Regions from separate parts of the Bacillus sp. JJ1521 genome, predicted to be linked through region 1. Evidence: riboswitches for the same ligand, from Rfam matches in the RefSeq annotation. Region 1 holds a riboswitch; each other region holds the start of a gene.

Region 1 (4,520 bases):
TACCATCATCCGGCGATTTGGGCAATATATTATTTTCTTAACATTAACTTATTTTTTTGGTAAAATGTTCGGTTTTTAAGAAAAAGTTCACTTTCTTCTATATAAATACCAATATCAACTAAGAAAGGACTGTGAATATATGAATGTCGATTTTGAATTTGATCAGTCGTGGCAAGGTGACTTTTTGCAAAGAATTGACGAAGACGGTCCTTGGGCGAACTGGGAGTTATATAAACTTGCATATGAAGTGGAAAAACACCAGTCGATACCTGAATTCGAAGGTCTTCAGGCACCTAAGCATTTACCACAGTTAACACCACTTCCCCATCAACTTGAAGTTGCAAAGCAAGTGGTTGAAAAAATGAATGGAAAAGCCATTTTAGCGGATGAGGTTGGGCTCGGAAAAACAATTGAGGCAGGTCTAATTTTAAAAGAATATATGATTCGTGGACTTGTAAAAAAAGTGCTGATTCTTGTCCCAGCATCCCTTGTATCCCAATGGGCTTCAGAATTAAATCAAAAGTTTTATATTCCTGCAGTCCAGCAGAAAAAGAGCTATATGTGGGAGCAATATGATGTCATTGTTTCTTCTATTGATACAGCAAAAAGAAGTCCACATCGGGAAATTGTATATGAGCAGGATTACGATTTAATCATCATTGACGAGGCTCACAAGCTAAAAAACAATAAAACAAAAAACTATGAATTTGTTCAAAACTTGAAAAAGAAGTTTTGTTTACTATTAACAGCAACCCCGATTCAAAACCGAATTGATGAGATTTTTAATCTTGTATCATTGCTGAAACCTGGACATTTAGGGAATCAGGAAAATTTTGAGGAATCATTCGGAAAAAAGAGCCGCTCTATCGATGATCATGAGCATTTGAAGGAACTGGTCAATAAAGTAATGATTCGGAATCGTCGTGATGATACGGGAATAGAGTGGACAAAACGGAAAGTTGAGGCCGTACCAATTGAGTTTTCAGAGACTGAACAAGAGCTATATAATGCGATTTCTGCTTATCGGTCTAGCTTTTCAGGCTTTGCTTCAAGTATGTTCTCGATTCTGACCTTACAAAGAGAGGCTTGCAGTAGTCGTGAGGCCGTCTATTTTACATTGAAGAAGATGCTCGAGAAAAAGAATGAGGATGGCAGTGCTGCCGCCCCTACAGATATGGTATTGGGACTCATGAAAAAGGTTGAACAGGTAACGCAAAACTCAAAGGCAGAAAAAGCAGTTGAATTAATTAAGCAAATTGATGATAAAGTGATTATTTTTACGGAGTATCGTGCAACCCAAATGTATTTACAATGGTTCCTCCAGCAAAACGGAATTTCATCGGTTCCTTTTAGAGGCGGATTCAAGCGCGGGAAAAAGGATTGGATGAGAGAATTGTTTAAAGGGAAGTTCCAGGTGTTAATTGCAACTGAAGCCGGTGGAGAAGGAATTAACCTGCAATTTTGTAATCATATTATCAACTATGACCTCCCTTGGAATCCGATGAGACTCGAGCAGCGCATTGGGCGTATTCATCGTCTTGGTCAGGAAAAAGATGTTCATATTTATAATTTTGCAACCAAGAATACGGTTGAAGAGCATATTTTGAAGCTGTTATATGAAAAAATTAATCTGTTTGAGCGTGTCATTGGGCAGTTGGATGATATTTTAACAAGGCTCGATCTTGGTAATATTGAAGATCATATTCAGGACATCATGCTTCGTTCTCGGAGCGAGGGTGAAATGAAAATTAAGATGGAGAATTTAACTTCGATTATTAGTTTTGAAGAACAAAATGGTGGTGAGCAGCGTGCAGCAACAGGAAATCGTTAATTTTCTAGAGAAATATTTTATATCAAATCATTGTGAAATTCTTGAACGACATTCCGGGCATATGACAGTCCAATTGACAATTGATTTAGATAAGCAACTCATGAATCGCCCCTTTTATTGGACATATGTTGAAAAAACCGGTGGAGAACCGAATCCAATGAAGCTAACGTTAATTACAGACCGGGACCAAACACCCGAAAATGTAAAGGGTGACTTCATCCACTTTGGCGCCCCCCGTTTGCATCAAATTTTTGAATCAACAAAAAAACTAGCAAGCTACATTCGATTGTATCAGCAAACACCACCTGGAACCCAAGGAAACACACCACTTTACCCATGGATCGGGTTAAACGTGAAGGTTTCCTATAAAAGTGACCGTAAGCGTGATGTATTAATGTCACTCGGCTTGCAGCTTATTAACGGAATCATTGTTGAGGATTTTCAGGAGAAGATTGAAAAACTGCCACTTACTCCGAAAATACCAGATCTAACGTATACGATGTCCCCGTTGGTTAAGCCACAAAGTGGTATCAATCGACTTCAGCAATATGTGAGAGGTTTTGTGGAAACACAGGATCACGCATGGGCAGATGAAGCAAGACAGCGTTGGAATGAGGACTTAGCCCTGTTAGATGCTTTTTACGAGGGAATCGACGAAAAACCAGAAAGCTATGAAATTGAAAAAGAAGCACTAAGGGATCAGTACGAACCAAAAGTTCTTGTCGAAATCATCAATGGCGGATTGTTTTATCTTTGTCAAAATGCGATGTAATATAGCCTATCCTCATATTTGGGGGTAGGTTACATTTTTTTGGGGTGTTTTTTAAATAAATCGTTCGACAAATACCTTACATTTAATTGGAAAATTTACAAAAAGCCACATCGAAACGTCGTTATGTATTAACCCACCTCTTCTCATAGTTAACAAATCCTAGGTCCTTCTCCCTATCCTTCGAGTCTATTCTACATAAATAGGAAAAAGTGGGCATTTTTCGATGCATTGGACAAGTAATTGTTTGTGTTTTGTGAATATTTTGTAATCGACAGTTTTTTACAGAAATATTATTATCCATGTTTTATACTTCTAAATGTAATACAAAGGTTCTATACATATATGGACTATCGGTTTAGGTCGGTCAGCTGAGGTTCGAACAGAAAAAGGCAAACCTATTGAAAAATAGGGACGCAAAGTCACAGGTCTAAGGTTGGAGATTCCAATTACGACGGCTGGGTTGCCTGGAATACTAATTGTATTTTGGGAGGGTATTGGAAAGTATGATTAAAGTAGAAAACGAAACACTCGATCAAGAATGGGTAGATCTAATTTTAGAAGCACTAGATATGGGAATTAGTGTGAATGAAATCAAAGCATTCTTTGCAGAAAAAGCTGACGGGCTTGACTCATTGATTGGATAAAGAACAGTGAAACCCGCTCCTACTCCTAGAAAAACGTAGTTTCTCGCAAAATATTTGAATAATTCGTTCGTCATACAAAACAAACCTCTTCATTTTATGTTATAATCATAAATGGAGGAAGGTGGATTTTATGATTGGTCAACGTATCAAACAATACCGATTGCAAAGAAAATTATCCTTATCTGAATGCGCTGAAAGAGCTGGGGTTGCAAAATCATATTTAAGTTCCATCGAACGCAACCTTCAATCAAATCCTTCTATTCAATTTTTAGAGAAAATTTCCGCGGTCCTTGGGGTATCAGTAAATACTCTACTCCACGACGAGGATCACGAAGTTCAAATAGAAGATCTTGATTCTGATTGGGCACAACTTGTACAAGAAGCAATGAAATCCGGAGTTTCAAAGGATGAATTTAGGGCATTCTTAGAATTTAACAAATGGAAAAATACCAACAAATAAAAAAGCGCTTCAGGAGGGTGAAAAGGTTTCATCTCTTGAAGGGCTTTTTTATTTCCCTTTTAATGTTAATAGATTAATTTCCGGTGTATTAAATAAACGAAATTTCAAAAATGGTAAAGCATCACTGCTCCCTAATCCAGTACTAACATATTGCTTAGTTCCCTGATACTCCCACAGCCCTTTTACCCGATCCTGCGGTGGAAAAAGGCCATTCCTTCTGTACCATGGATCCGGGATGAAAATAGCCCCAATTATAGGGATACGTAATTGCCCCCCATGATAATGACCAGCGATAATGAGATCAAAATCACGCCACTTGGTTTCAGGGTCATTCTGAATAAAATTAATTCTTGGATCTGGTACAGGATAATGATTTAATGCGATTACGATGTCCTTATCCACTATTGTTTTATATGTTTCTTGTAATGTTGACCATTGATCCCGTATATAATCCACATACCAGGGTTCAAACTGATAACTAGGATATATAACTCCAGCCATCTTTTGTTCCGGGTTTTTGGTAATTGATAATTCAAAGTTAACGAAATGGACAGCATCTCCACCCATTTCAATCTTTGCACTGGTTTCTAATAAATAAACACCTCTTGCCTCCATCCCTTGAATAAATTTACCTTTTTGTAATTCTCCCTCAAACTGGTAACTATTAGGATCGGTATTTCCTGGGACAAACCAAGCATTCTCCTTATTTTTAATCCCTTCCAGTAGTTGATAAAAGCCGTCTACATTTTCACTTTCCGGATGATCCAGCATATCCCCAGTAAAAACAATTGCGTCATAATCCAATCCATTGAT
Region 2 (4,520 bases), on a different contig from region 1:
ACCTCCTGACTCTCTCTGACTTTAATTAAAGGAAACCCTATATGAATCTCGGTTCCTTCGCCCTTTACCCCATTAATGTATATGGTTCCAGAATAGGAGTTGACCATATTCCTCATATTGATTAGACCAATTCCTTTTTCATTCTTGTCGGAATCAATGGTTAAATTTATTCCTTTGCCGTCGTCCTGAATAACTAATAGTAATTTCTCATCAAAAAATGACAATTTTAATTCAATAACATTACATTCACCATGCCGGACCGCATTTCCACAAGCTTCACAAATTATGCGATAGAGTGCCTGCTTTAAACCTTCTGAAGCTAATTCTTCATCTCCAAATATTTGGTAGTTAATTCTTATGTCATTTAATCTAGCGTATTCATCTAAATATTTTTTAAGATGGACAAGAAAAGGCTTTTCCCCCTTCTTCACCGAGCTTAGTCGATATATAGCTGTACGTAGTTCTTTTAACGTTGTATTTGCTGACCGTGAAAGGAACTTATACTCTTGATTCAATTCTTCCCTAGTCATATCTTTACCCTTAATCTGTAAGCTATGGAGCGCACAAACTAGACCAAACAATCTCTGAGATACACTATCATGGATTTCATTCGCAATGCGATTCTGTTCTTCAACGATAATCATTTGATCCATCATTTGATCCATATGTTTCTTCTCAAGCATTATTTCGCTTAATTCAGCTAAGTATTCAAATGGGCGATTTAATAGAAAGGTATTTTTCTCGTCATTTTCATGGGAGACCTTTACTCCTATAACCCCAACATTGTTGGCGCTTCTAATGATTTTCATTAGAAATGAATCATTGTTAATCTTGTGAGTAAACGTCTTTCTTTTCATTCGAATCTGGTTCCAATTTCCTTTTAGATAACTTTCTAATTGGTGATTATTAGTCAAATTTTCAATAAAGCTATTCTTTTGATTATGATCCGTAATCCAAAAGAATACTTCATCACTTTGTGTACATTTTTTTATAGCTAAAGTTACTTCTTCCACTAACTTATTTATACTCTTCTTAGAATTAAAATTCTCCATAAGATGGTAAAGTGACATTACATGTTCTATGGTTTGTTTATATTTTTGATTCATATCCGTCAAATTTCTATTTACATTTACCAGTTCTAACTGCTGGTTGTTTAGCAAAACCTTTTTAGCATATAACTCCTTCGTTAGATCTGAAAATAGTTTTACCAGCAATGTTGTAAGTAAACAAACTAGATAAAAATTAGATTTTTCCTGCAATAGCAAAACAATATCAATTTGAAAAAGTTGATAGGTAATTAATGTTGTGCTTCCTAGGTAGAAGGTTAAGGCTCCCCAGCAAAAATATGTTGTATGAAAGCTTGCAGCTACTAATACTGGGTTAAGAGCATACCATATAAAGGGACTTGAAATACCTCCCGTGGGAAATAGCAATAAAGTTAATCCAAGGAGTTCAGCTAGCACTGTCCACTTCAGTATTGTATTATTTTCAAAATACTTCCTTTGTATATCTGTTATTATCCAAGCAGCAACACATAGAGACAAAACCACACCAACTTTAAAGTAAAAGGGTGATTGTGGCCCTAGTAAATATAAGATAGATGTCAGGGAAAGCGAAATAAATCGAAAAACAAATACAAGATTCACTATGCTGGTAGGACCCTTTTTTAAGAATTGATAGAATATATTAACCACTAGCATACTTTTTATCACTACCTGCTATTTTTTCAGTATCCGAAACTCTATTGACCTTATCGGTTTCATAGGTATATAAATAATCCCCATCAACAATAAAATATAAAGAAATATCTCCTTTTTCATCTCTATTTGAAAAAATAGGGAGCTCCTTTTCATCGGAAATTTTTATTATTGACTTGAAAGAATCCAACACGAAAATTGATTTTTGGGTTAGATTTATTTTTTGTAAAACTGGAATAATTCTATTTGCATATCGTTTATTGATTATGTCCAGTTCAGACGTTTCATTTAAGATAGAGTTTGCTTTTAAATTTTTCCTACTATAAACCAATACTAATAATAAGAGAATTGAAAATAAGGTGCTACTTATACGTACAAAACTTAAAGTGAAAGCTTTGCCAAATATTTTTATAAAATTAGGAGCTACCTCTGAGGAAGTCACTGTAAGCATTGATGTAAAGTTTTTTTCACTAGCCAGCTGGATTTCTTCATATGAATATTGAAATACTAGCCTATCCTGCAACTGAAAATCCTCCTCGATTTCGACACCATTAATCGTCCCCTGAATATTAGGCAATACTTCAAGTGTATACTGACCTGGTACAATTCCTGTTTCTTCTTCTACTTGCTTTATAAATGCTTTAACCTGTTCAAGATCAATCTTATATGTATGATCAACTACTAATATATCTGTACCTCTCTCTTCAAATGCTTGTTTTTGTTCTAATGGGAATTTCCTCTCCCAAATATCACCTGCATTAATCAGCAATTGAACTTCATGTGTTCCCATTGCAGTAACTTGTCCTTCGGAATATATTGTTGATTTTAAATGAAAGGGAATTGCTGCCGTAATCTTTTTAAAGAATGTTTCTCCCACATCAACTGTCCCGCCGTTTGGATAAAGGATGTTTGGTGTAATCTCAGCCTTATAGTCAAAACCTGTCTCAATTTGTGCAAGATTGTCATTAATCTGGACAGTAGTTGTTGCCGGCTGCAAAAAAGAATAGATTGTAAATACGACAGATACGACCAGCAAAATTATGATAACCATGGATAGTTTGTTTTTATATCTCTTTAGCTTAATTGAAAAACCTTCTATCATTTTTAACACCTCTCTCATGTTTCACCAATTCGTTCGGGTATTGTTGATTTAATTTCAGCTCTTCCACCATCCCAGTGGATGTTTAGCTTTATCGTTCCTCCAATTCGATCCTCTAGATTACCAGGTATAACAAACTCTTTAACTCCTCCTGGTCGTATTTGATAAGAATCAATTTCAGCTGCTTCAATTATCGCTTGGTCTGGATTATCTAGTAATTCAATACTCACTATTTTTATGGAACTTTCTGTCCTATTTATGACTGTAAATCTATTATCTTTTCCATAAGTTACAGAAATAGGCGCATTTTCTTCAGTGGCAATTGATAATATTGCCTCATTCGAGATTTCAGATCTTGAAAAACTATTCGTTTGAATTAGAAGTAATGATATCGACAAAAATACTATCAAAAAAGAAAAGATTAGCTTCAAATATTCTCCCTCCCGACTTAATAAAAATGGCCTAATTAAATTGAACAACTTGTCCAAATTTAATCAGGCCGGTTGCACCAATAACTCCATACGCCCAAGGTGCCCAGATACAGGACGTATTTCACAGTTTCCATTACATAATCCATTTTACATAGTCTATTATAACTATTGTTTTCTGAAAATTTTGTTATATTATGGCATTCGTTTGTTTCTATTTTTGTAAATATTTGTAACCTTTTCTCGAAAGAAATATTAAAAGTAAAAAAAAGGAAGAATAATGGCGGACCATTTATTCTTCCTTTATCCTATCTACTTATTTTGCTTCAGTTTCTACAATGATAGATCCAAGTACTTCTTCTTGTGAAACTTTAGCGCCGCTAGGGATATTGATTTTCACTGCGACACTTCTAACATTCTGTAAACCAGAACGAACTTCTGGGCCTACATTTTCAAATACTAGAGATTTGCCTTGTTTCCCCCAAGTAGGCTCAGGAGATGCTGCTCTTGGGTTGTGTGATGTACCAAATGTAACATATTGTGCTAGGTCGCCTGTAGCGCGAACTGTTACATTCACTGTTTCAGCGGATTTGTTTCTAATTGTAAATACATGGTTCCATTGGTATTCACTATTAGGCTGAAGACCGTGGAATTGTGCTTCGCCAGTTCCACCATTAATTCCTTTACCAAATTGAAAGAAAAGTTCGCCATCCTTCATGACAGTTGTGTCATCTTTTGCCCCAGTTTTATTTTCCCATGACCAAGGTGCGTCTTTTTGGAGTGTTACTAGTGCAGTATCCGTATTAACAATTTTCAATTCTGCAGCATTTGTTACAGTTGCCTTGTTGTAAGACATTGCCGCCATCACACTCGAGATGGCTAGTAGGAACACTACCATTAATAATCCTTTTTTCATTTTCATTTTAAATTCCTCCCTTTATTTTTCCGGCTTTGTTAGCCTTCGTTATAATCCTAGTATAGAAGGTTCTACTCTTCCTTTCGTCACTCTCAAGTGTGCAATTTCCATATCATTCGTCTACTTTTGCAATCTACTTTTTACTAGTATCTTGGTCACTTTTTAGCACCCTATCATTCTACTTTCTGTAATAAAAGGTATACTTTTGTACCAGTTGAATTCTACTTTGGAAGGCTTATTCTACTTTGAATTTACAATAAAATAAATTGTGAGGAGGAATTCTATGAAATTATTTTCCAAGGTTATCAATGTACTATTAGTTTCAGTTGTTTTATGTACCTTACTTGCTGCAGTTGGTTCAGCTATCACAAAAGAGCCTG
Region 3 (4,520 bases), on a different contig from region 1:
AGTCTTGCAAGTAAAATTGCTAACCTTACTGATGCAAGCGGGAAATCTCTTGGCTTACGTGCAAGCTTTGATGAGGCTACATCAAGGTTTGTCATTTCGACAAAGGATCTAGGTGCGAATCAAAAAATTACGATTTCAGATAGAGGTACTTTTGGGGTTGCAAATGCAATCGTAAATGGTGGAGCAATTACACCAACAACATTGACGCCTACAGGACCACAGGCAGCTGGTAAGAATGCTGAAGTTGTAGTAAATGGAGCTACTGTTACTAGTTCAACTAATAATTTGAGTGTATTTGGTATGGACATTAAGGTGTTAAAATCTGGAGGTCCAACAAATGTAAGTATATCCTCCGACACTCAATCAATTTTTGATAATATAAAAAAATTTGTAGATGACTATAACTCCCTAATTGATAGTTTAAACACAAAGTTAAAAGAAAAACGTAACAGAGATTTTCCTCCATTAACGGATGAGCAACGGGAAGCCTTATCAGAAAAGGAAGTTGAAAAATGGGATGAGGCAGCCAAAAAGGGGCTTCTTTCCAATGACTCTATTATTAGAGGAACGTTGAATGAACTACGTGTGGGTATGTACAGTCCAGTTGATAGTATTCCAACAGGGAATATCCGAATGCTCTCTGAAATTGGCATAACTACGGAATATCTTTCAACAGATGGTAAACTTGTGATTAATGAAGAAAAATTACGGGCAGCAATTACAGATAACCCTGATGAAATCATGAATCTTTTTACCAAAGAAGATGGAATAGCTTCAAGGATTTATAACGAAGTAAATAGCTCAATTGACAAGTTGAATAAGAAGGCTGGTCGTGTCGGTAGCCCAGATAATTTAAATAATAGTGTTATTGGTCAAGACTTATCTGAACTTAGGGACCGTATGAAGGTCTGGGAAAATAAATTAGCAATGATTGAAAATCGATATTGGAAACAATTCACTGCGATGGAACAGGCTCTTGCAAAGTTTAATGAGCAATCTAGTAGCATTATGGGAATGATGGGTTTCTAAGGAGTAATTAGCATTATTGAAAGGAGAATGATTTATGTCTGTACACAATCCATATCAAACGTATCAGGATAATTCTGTTTTTACTGCAACCCCTGGTGAATTAACACTTATGCTATATAATGGATGCCTCAAGTTTATTTCATTAGCTAAAAAATCAATACAAGAAAAGAATATTGAGGGTAAGCATACTAATATAAGTAAGGCCCAAAACATTATTAGTGAACTAATGGTTACTTTAAACATGGATTATGAAATCTCAAAGGAAATGCGTCGTTTATATGATTTTATTAATAGAAAATTAATTGAAGCTAATATCAATAATGATATAAAACTATTAGAAGAAGCTGAGGATCTAGTTATCGAATTTCGTGATACCTGGAAAGAGGTTATTCGTATAAATAGAGCTAAACAATTTAAAACGGGTGGAATGGCTTAATGGCTATTAACCAGTTATATATTCTGACCGAAAAACTCCTTTTACATTTGGAGCAACAACCTGATCAGGAAAAAAGGGAAGAGTATATAGAAAAAATAATGGAACTTTTAGAAAAACGAGATTTGGCATTAACTAAAATAGTTCAGCCGAGTAATTTAGAGGATAAACGAATTGGAGAAAAAATTGTCGAAATGGACAAAGTGATTAAACAAAAGCTTACAGTCCTTTTTACAGAAATTAAGCAAGATATTTTGACTTTAAATAAATCAAAAGAACCTCAAAAAAAATACCGCAACCCATATGAATCCTATAATTTGGATGGTAGTTTCTTTGATAAAAGAAATTGAAATTTCATTTTTGAGTTATAAGTTTTGCCCTTTAAATGCCATCTTTTTCAAGGTGGCATTTTTTCCTATATAACCAATAATCTCCCCCCACAATTTAGATAAACTACTACTGAAGAAATGTAAGCCCCCATTCAAACAACGCTTATAAATGATCAGCACGTATCGATCTATGAGAGGCGCATGGACAAATTCATGCGCTGACTCTATTTTCACGCCAATTAACAATAATTACTCATTTACTCGTCCTTCAAATCATTGCATACTACTAATAGTTTGTTCTGCTTAAAACGATAAGGGCAAACTTGCTAAAAGGTGAGGGCGCAAAATCACAGGTCTAAGGTGGGGTTTCTGCTAAGACGGCTGGATTGCCGAAAGGAGACTGTATTGGAGTTATACGGTAAACGGATTATTGTCATATCTATTCTTATCTTATTTTTATCTATCACGGATTTTCTAGATGATAAGGTGATTACATTTCTTCATTTTAAAGATAAGGGTTACTATGAAGTCATTATCGACCTTATGAGTCCTCTAATCGAAATCGCCTTGTTGTTTTGGGCGTTGTATACTGGTAAGAAAATTCTTCGCCAATTGCATGAGCAAGAGGAGCAATATCAACGCTTGGTTCAATTTTCGCCTGAAGCGATTATTGTCCATAGGAAAGGGAAAATCCTCTATATTAATGATTCCGGCGTTAAGTTATTGGGTTCAAATCGTTCATCTGAATTATTGAACCGTGACCTAAAAGACTTTGTTCATCCCGATTCGGAGGACAGTATTAACAAATATCGGGAACAATTAAATAAAAATCCTAACAGCCATCTTAAATATCATATTAAAATCAAAAGAATTGATGGAACAACCTTGGACTTAGAGACTTTATCTACTGTTGTTGATTTTAAGGGACATCCTGCTCGGGAATTGATCGCTCGGGATATCACCGTGCAACATCAGGAATTTGAAACAATCAAGCAAATGGCGTATCAGGATGCGTTAACTGGTTTGCCGAATCGCCGAGCATTCATGGATAAACTGGATGATCTTATGTCCACGGCAGAAAAAAACAAGGGTACGTTTGGTATGATGTTTATTGATTTGGACGGATTTAAGCAAGTAAATGATTTACTTGGGCATGAAGGAGGCGACATGCTCCTTAGACAAGCGGGGGATTACCTAATAAAAAGCGTTGCACAAAAAGATACAGTAGCAAGGCTAGCGGGTGATGAGTTTATGGTCTTATTGCCTGACGCAAATGAGAATGAGTGTGTGATGGTGGCAAATCGGATTATCGAACAATTTCAATCAATTGTGATTCTGGGGAAAAATGTAGTGGTCACACCTAGTATAGGAATTGCCCTATATCCTCAGCACGGTAAAGATGCTATTGAATTAATAAAATTTGCCGACATGGCGATGTATCAGGCGAAACAACGTGGAAAAAACAACTATCAAATTTTCAAAGGTGACTAATTCGTGACCACACTTTTAGAATTTTCCTACTATGTGTGGTTCTTTTCTATTTTAAAATACCAGCTATAAAATACCCATAATAAATATAAGGTAGCGTACATAGATAGCCAGCTAACATACCAGTCCCAATGGATATAATGAATAAGATCCGTGTATTTTTCAATGATGACTTCCAATATGGTTAGTACCGAACAGAAGCCGCTTATATATAAAAACTTCTTCCACCTCTTATTTGTTCGTGGATAATAGATACAAAAGAAACTACCGATAATCGGATAAACTAAGAATTCAAATAATAAGCTAGTGCCATTGACGCTGGAGAGTTCCCTAGCAGGGTATTCAAGCAAATGGAATTCGACAGGTATTAACCCAAGAGACCACGTAACAGTCTGTTGAAACAAAAAGGCGATGCTTGCTTCTCTCCATTTACTCTTTGGAATATAGGCTAATGAAATGAAAGTACATCCATAAATCATGTATAAAATCATATGCTCCATCTTCATGAGCTTCTAACCCCACTAGGAAGAGGCTGTTCGGTTATCCATAACACATATTGGCGGCATAGCCATAATTCAATGATAAAATTAAAGAAGCTTCTTAACATACTTTCTTTGTTTACGGTCATCGTATTTGTAAATGTCCCCAATAAAAGCATAATGAAGAGAATGATGCCAACCCATAGCATGTAGTGGAACACTCGCCTTTTATATGCTGCATTTTTGGGAAAGCTTAGCTGAAAAAAGACAGCAACACTAGGAAAAACTAAAAATTCATTTGTGAAACTGACCTTTGATGCATGTGGAAAAAACCGAACCGGTGATTCAAGTAAACCTGCATATGTGAGCCCGATGGCAAATACCCAGGTCAACATTTGAAAAAATAAAAAGGTAGCAATTGCTTCACGTAGTCTGCTTCGGGGCACCCCTTTCCAAAGCACAACCGGTATGCCAATCCACAATAATATAAGTATATAATAGTCGAAATTCATATCTATCACCCTTAAAATTAATATGTGAGGCGATGATAAAATTTATCCATTGTCCTGCATATTTATACTACTGTTAAATAACTTCCAGTTTGCCAATATTCCCCCCATAATTTGGACATACTACTACTGAAGAATTCTTCGAGCACATTCATCTTAGAAACCACACAAGTTCCATTCATAACTCGCCTTAGACATGCATATATTTTTACACCTACACATATTGTTTACAAATTTACATTAAACTCATAAA
Region 4 (4,520 bases), on a different contig from region 1:
CCATCGTAAGCAGCTTCTTTTACAGTCATTGTTATTCCATCATGGCTATCTTGTTCTTCAATCACCGTCATAAGTTGTTCACTTTCAATTTTATCAGAGGCAATGTCTCTAAAATCCTTATAAATCGGTCCAATAAGTGGTATATTGGATAACGCTTCTGCCATTCCAGTTGAAACAAACCCGGAGCCAAGTAGGGTGATACATAATCCACATGCAACCAGTATTGAATGCTTAGTTGTTCTTCCAACTTTTCGTCTTTTCTTTGCAAGGTACATAGCCGCCTTCTCCCTAGCAACTAACTTCTCAAGTGGTATGTCTATGTTATCGATAGATCGATTAAACTTTTCTTTATTCATAAAAATAGCCCTCCTTTAAAATTGGCCTAAGCTCTTTTTGCGCTCTATTCAAGTGCGATTTTACCGTTCCTTCTGGGTAATTCATGATTTTGGCAATTTCCTTAATTGATAGATCGTGATAATACCTCAGCAAAATAATGGTCTTGTATTTGGGATCCAAGAATTTAAAGGCTTCTGATAAGTCCATTGAATGAGCTATGTAATCGATGTTTTCTTTAGATATTAATTCAGCAAATATTTCCTCATTATCTGTAGTAAAATGTCGGGACTCTTTTCGAATAAAATCAATAGATTTAAAAACGAGAATCTTTATAATCCAGCTTTGAAAACTCTCTGGTTTTTTTAACATCTTAAGAGAAGTGTAGGCCTTATAAATTGTTTCTTGATAAATATCAAGGGCATCTTGTTCATTTCTAACGTATGAATAGGCCGTCCGATACAATTTATGGCGAACAGTACTAATCAATTGTTCGAATGCTTCATCATTACCTTTATTTGCTTTTTGTACTAATTTAACTATATCCATTTAAATTTCCCCTCCTGTACACAATAAAGTCGAATAGGTAAGTGGAAACGTTGCAAAATAATTAAAAAATGCTGTAAAGTGACAATAAAGTTTATTAATTTCCAAAACCTACAACACGAATAACCCCGTTCTAAATAATGACGGGGTAAAAATAATTTTCCGTAATATTCCGTATAAATTATTGTGAATATCCAGTTTTCTTTAAGGCTGTTGCTCAATTAAATGGCCCGATTGTCGAGCAGAAGTTAAACATCGATCTTCAACTATTGCACCCGTTCGTACAACAAGCCTTATGTCTTAATATCCGATTTTATTTTTTCAACAATTACAAATATAAAATATAAGAGAATTAATGCGATAGAAATGCCAAGATATAATTCAAATTTTGATAAAAACAATTCTTTGTCCAACCATCTGCTGGCAATAAAAATGTAGCTAAAAAATTAGAAATCCCTATACCATCATTAGCTTCAGGAATTAAACTCAATGTATAGTTTTGACCCAAAGCAACACTCGAAAGAATTGCGAAAGCTATCATTAGTATTACAGCTTGAGACATTTTCATTTTTCTTTTTGAAATGAAAAACCCAGCTATAATTCCGTATAACACTAATATAACGAAAATCATAAGATTCCTCCCTAATTAGTCCCTTTAATTTAATAATTAAGATTGAAAGCCCTTTAAGTTTCAATTTATCTTGTTAAACTAACCCGCCCCTTTAGTACGATATCTTCTCTAAACTGGTGTTACACTAATTGTGCATTTAATCTAAATTTCAAATCAGTACATATGTAGCAAGAATTATAAATAATTGAAAACAAAAAAGACAAAACCCCTCACATATTTTGAGGGGTTTTTTGAACTTAAGGATTTTACTGTAGTTTGAAAACTACTTAAATCCCTTCTGTATTTAGAGCTCAAAGAGTCATTTCACCGCGTCCTTAAGTGCTTTCCCACTTTTAAATGCAGGTACTTTGCTTGCTGCAATGTGTATTTCTTCTCCAGTTTGAGGGTTACGCCCTTTACGTGCTGAACGTTCGCGGACTTCAAACGTGCCGAAACCTAATAAAGCAACGTTATCACCGTTTGATAATGTATTAGAGATTGATTCAAAAACCGCATCTACAGCTTTTGCTGAATCTTTTTTAGTTAGCTCACTTTTCTCTGCTACAATACTGATCAATTCTGTCTTATTCATGTGTATTTCTCCTTTCATGCCTCAAAGTGTTACTTTTTTATATTATATAAACAAAAAGGATAAGTTCCTCTCTGTTAATACCATTCGTCCATTTAACAATGTTGATCATTCCTATTCAATACATCACCACAGTATATACTAGTTCCTTCATCCAGATATCCATTTACAACAGGAACTACTTCATCTTTTACGATATTCTCTAATATTACATTACTTATAATATCGGATTGAATCCCAAAGAGTTAAGAGAATACCTCAAATAATAAAATAACCCTCTCTTCAAGGAGACGGGTACCTAGACTTATGCAGTTCCCATATTTGGGGTTACTTCTTCACCTGTAGACACATACAATTTTGGTTTTAATTCACCTTCAAAAAGCTCAACTAAAACCTTTAATCAACACCAACCATAGAACCTCTAACCTTTTCATATGCTTTTTCAATATTCACCAATAAATCCTTCCGAAATATATCACTGCATATAAAAACATTCGTAATTTCACTTTTTACCGATAAATAGGCAAATTCTAAACTTTTAATAACAGACAAATTTTGCAATTTTTGAGTAGACATTTGGTTCACTATTTCTTTTTCGAAATATTCAACAGTTCCAAATAACACAGTCAAGATAAACATCTCCTTATTATATAAAAATCAAGGCTAGAGCAGCCAATATCTGTTAAACTAACTACCATACTAATTTATATTTACAGTTGGATATGAGTTTTTGATCATTCTTAAACATACTGTCTTGTTTGTTTCACTTTATTTAATAATATTTAAAGCGACTTTTTTCTATTGTATCTAGCCCTACGACATTCCGAACAATTCATAAAGCGATTTCCTTTATCATAAAAGTCATTAACGGATTTTAGTTCTTAACACTTAAAACAAACTTGTTCTTTACTGATAGTCTTCACCTTATTTCAACCTTCTTTCGTATTAATAAAGATTCTTTTAATAGCCATTTATAGAAACTCTTTTGTTTTTAATAAAAAAATCCACCAAAAAAGATGGTGGATAAATTTGAATAATGGTTATTTCTATAACCGATATATTTATTCACAAATTTTTTGGCAACTCGGCTATCATAGTTATCAGAACTTTAGGCTCGTAGCTTTGCGTCCTTACCTTTCGATAAGTTTGCCTTTTTCGGTATAGTATTTTTATATGTAGTACTTTTGACTTATATAGAATAAGACAAAATTCGCTAAATTTCAACAAATTTTATTCGAAGTGAAGTAATTACCAAATAGATTACAATAATTTCTGAACAAATTGTTGTAACCTTTCTTTTCAATGATCTAATTATGAATGTTTGTATTATAGGCTTGTCCATAGGTTATAGACTACTTTTTATTGGGTGTTTTTTGCAAACTAATAGGTGCAGAGCTTTGCAAGGAAAAATAACAAAGTCTGATACGCACTCTTATCCTTACAGTTTAATTCTTATATAGGTTCTATCATCAAATGATACATTTCCTTTTACCATACCCTTTGTTGACATGTTTTCATAAATACATAGTGGATCTTCTTTAATTATTCTGGCTAATTCTGCTTCTGTTTCTTCCAAAGTCCCCCAAATTTTCGGATAACCATCTGTTGCCAACGAGAGTTCTGTCACATTTTCTGGAACCTTAATAGTTTTTATTAATTCTTGAGGGATCGGGTTACCATTTACACTTCCATAGCTAAGGGGATGATTCGGATCGGCATTTTGGAAGTTATATTGTTTTTGAATTAAAGGTTTGATGAGGTCAAACCCAAAATCTCCTACCTCTAAAATCTCTTCCACTGTTTTCCCCTTCATGATTTCAGCCTGAACCACAACACTCCTTGCTTCTGCTAAAACTTCATCGATATGTTTAATATTTTGGTAAATGTCTCCACTAAAGAAGCACTGGCAATCTCCTACTATCCATATTTTACTTCTCTGCCTACTATAAAGAATCATGGCTGCACTTGGACGAAGATAGGAAGTGGTCTTTACTTCTTCAGCAATCCCCATGTATTGATATAAAGTTTCAAAATACGTATTAATAACCTCCAAGATTTCACTGAAATCTTCATTACCTGATAAGGTACCAATCGCTTGTTTCACAGTACCTGTAGCTAGTTGTCCCTGTGTTTTCCCATCATAATAGCGACCTGAGACACTTGTTGCCCCATCTATCACAGCAACAAAATTTTGATCAAAAAAATAGGAATCCTCACAGGTTTCTATATCTCCTGTCTTTGATTGAATTAATTTCTCAATGATTTCCATTGTAAATCCTCCATATGATAATTTTAATTGAGTTTATTATAATCTTTATAATACTGGACCTAAGTAAGTTAACTGCTTCGCTTTTTATGGTAATACCAAGTCCTGTAAATTTCAAACTAATATTCAAAAAGATGGATATGTAGGTATAAAAACACATAATCTAACGGATTCTT

What was found. Region 1 has a riboswitch for cyclic di-GMP ahead of V7147_RS14190 (anti-repressor SinI family protein). Riboswitches for the same ligand answer to the same signal wherever they lie in the genome.
Region 2: another riboswitch for cyclic di-GMP. It lies ahead of V7147_RS17970 (hypothetical protein); the one in region 1 lies ahead of V7147_RS14190 (anti-repressor SinI family protein).
Region 3: another riboswitch for cyclic di-GMP. It lies ahead of V7147_RS02410 (sensor domain-containing diguanylate cyclase); the one in region 1 lies ahead of V7147_RS14190 (anti-repressor SinI family protein).
Region 4: another riboswitch for cyclic di-GMP. It lies ahead of V7147_RS10415 (hypothetical protein); the one in region 1 lies ahead of V7147_RS14190 (anti-repressor SinI family protein).

Annotation. Positions count from the first base shown of each region.
Region 1 covers NZ_JBALOX010000096.1:4,625-9,144, forward strand. Annotated here, with positions in the region: gene V7147_RS14180 (DEAD/DEAH box helicase) at 140-1,831, shown strand; gene V7147_RS14185 (YqhG family protein) at 1,809-2,603, shown strand; cyclic di-GMP riboswitch class I at 2,982-3,071, shown strand; gene V7147_RS14190 (anti-repressor SinI family protein) at 3,107-3,247, shown strand; gene V7147_RS14195 (helix-turn-helix domain-containing protein) at 3,378-3,707, shown strand; gene V7147_RS14200 (metallophosphoesterase) at 3,756-4,520, opposite strand, start outside.
Region 2 covers NZ_JBALOX010000140.1:2,495-7,014, reverse strand. Annotated here, with positions in the region: gene V7147_RS17980 (sensor histidine kinase) at 1-1,544, opposite strand, end outside; gene V7147_RS17975 (DUF5305 family protein) at 1,687-2,799, opposite strand; gene V7147_RS17970 (hypothetical protein) at 2,814-3,227, opposite strand; cyclic di-GMP riboswitch class II at 3,285-3,366, opposite strand; gene V7147_RS17965 (hypothetical protein) at 3,541-4,146, opposite strand; gene V7147_RS17960 (signal peptidase I) at 4,424-4,520, shown strand, end outside.
Region 3 covers NZ_JBALOX010000011.1:104,795-109,314, reverse strand. Annotated here, with positions in the region: gene fliD (flagellar filament capping protein FliD) at 1-1,029, shown strand, start outside; gene fliS (flagellar export chaperone FliS) at 1,064-1,465, shown strand; gene V7147_RS02415 (hypothetical protein) at 1,465-1,812, shown strand; cyclic di-GMP riboswitch class I at 2,098-2,185, shown strand; gene V7147_RS02410 (sensor domain-containing diguanylate cyclase) at 2,197-3,282, shown strand; gene V7147_RS02405 (CBO0543 family protein) at 3,312-3,785, opposite strand; gene V7147_RS02400 (CBO0543 family protein) at 3,782-4,270, opposite strand.
Region 4 covers NZ_JBALOX010000067.1:37,810-42,329, reverse strand. Annotated here, with positions in the region: gene V7147_RS10435 (DUF4179 domain-containing protein) at 1-356, opposite strand, end outside; gene V7147_RS10430 (sigma-70 family RNA polymerase sigma factor) at 349-882, opposite strand; gene V7147_RS10425 (hypothetical protein) at 1,232-1,510, opposite strand; gene V7147_RS10420 (HU family DNA-binding protein) at 1,809-2,081, opposite strand; gene V7147_RS10415 (hypothetical protein) at 2,475-2,708, opposite strand; cyclic di-GMP riboswitch class I at 3,154-3,239, opposite strand; gene V7147_RS10410 (hypothetical protein) at 3,517-4,347, opposite strand.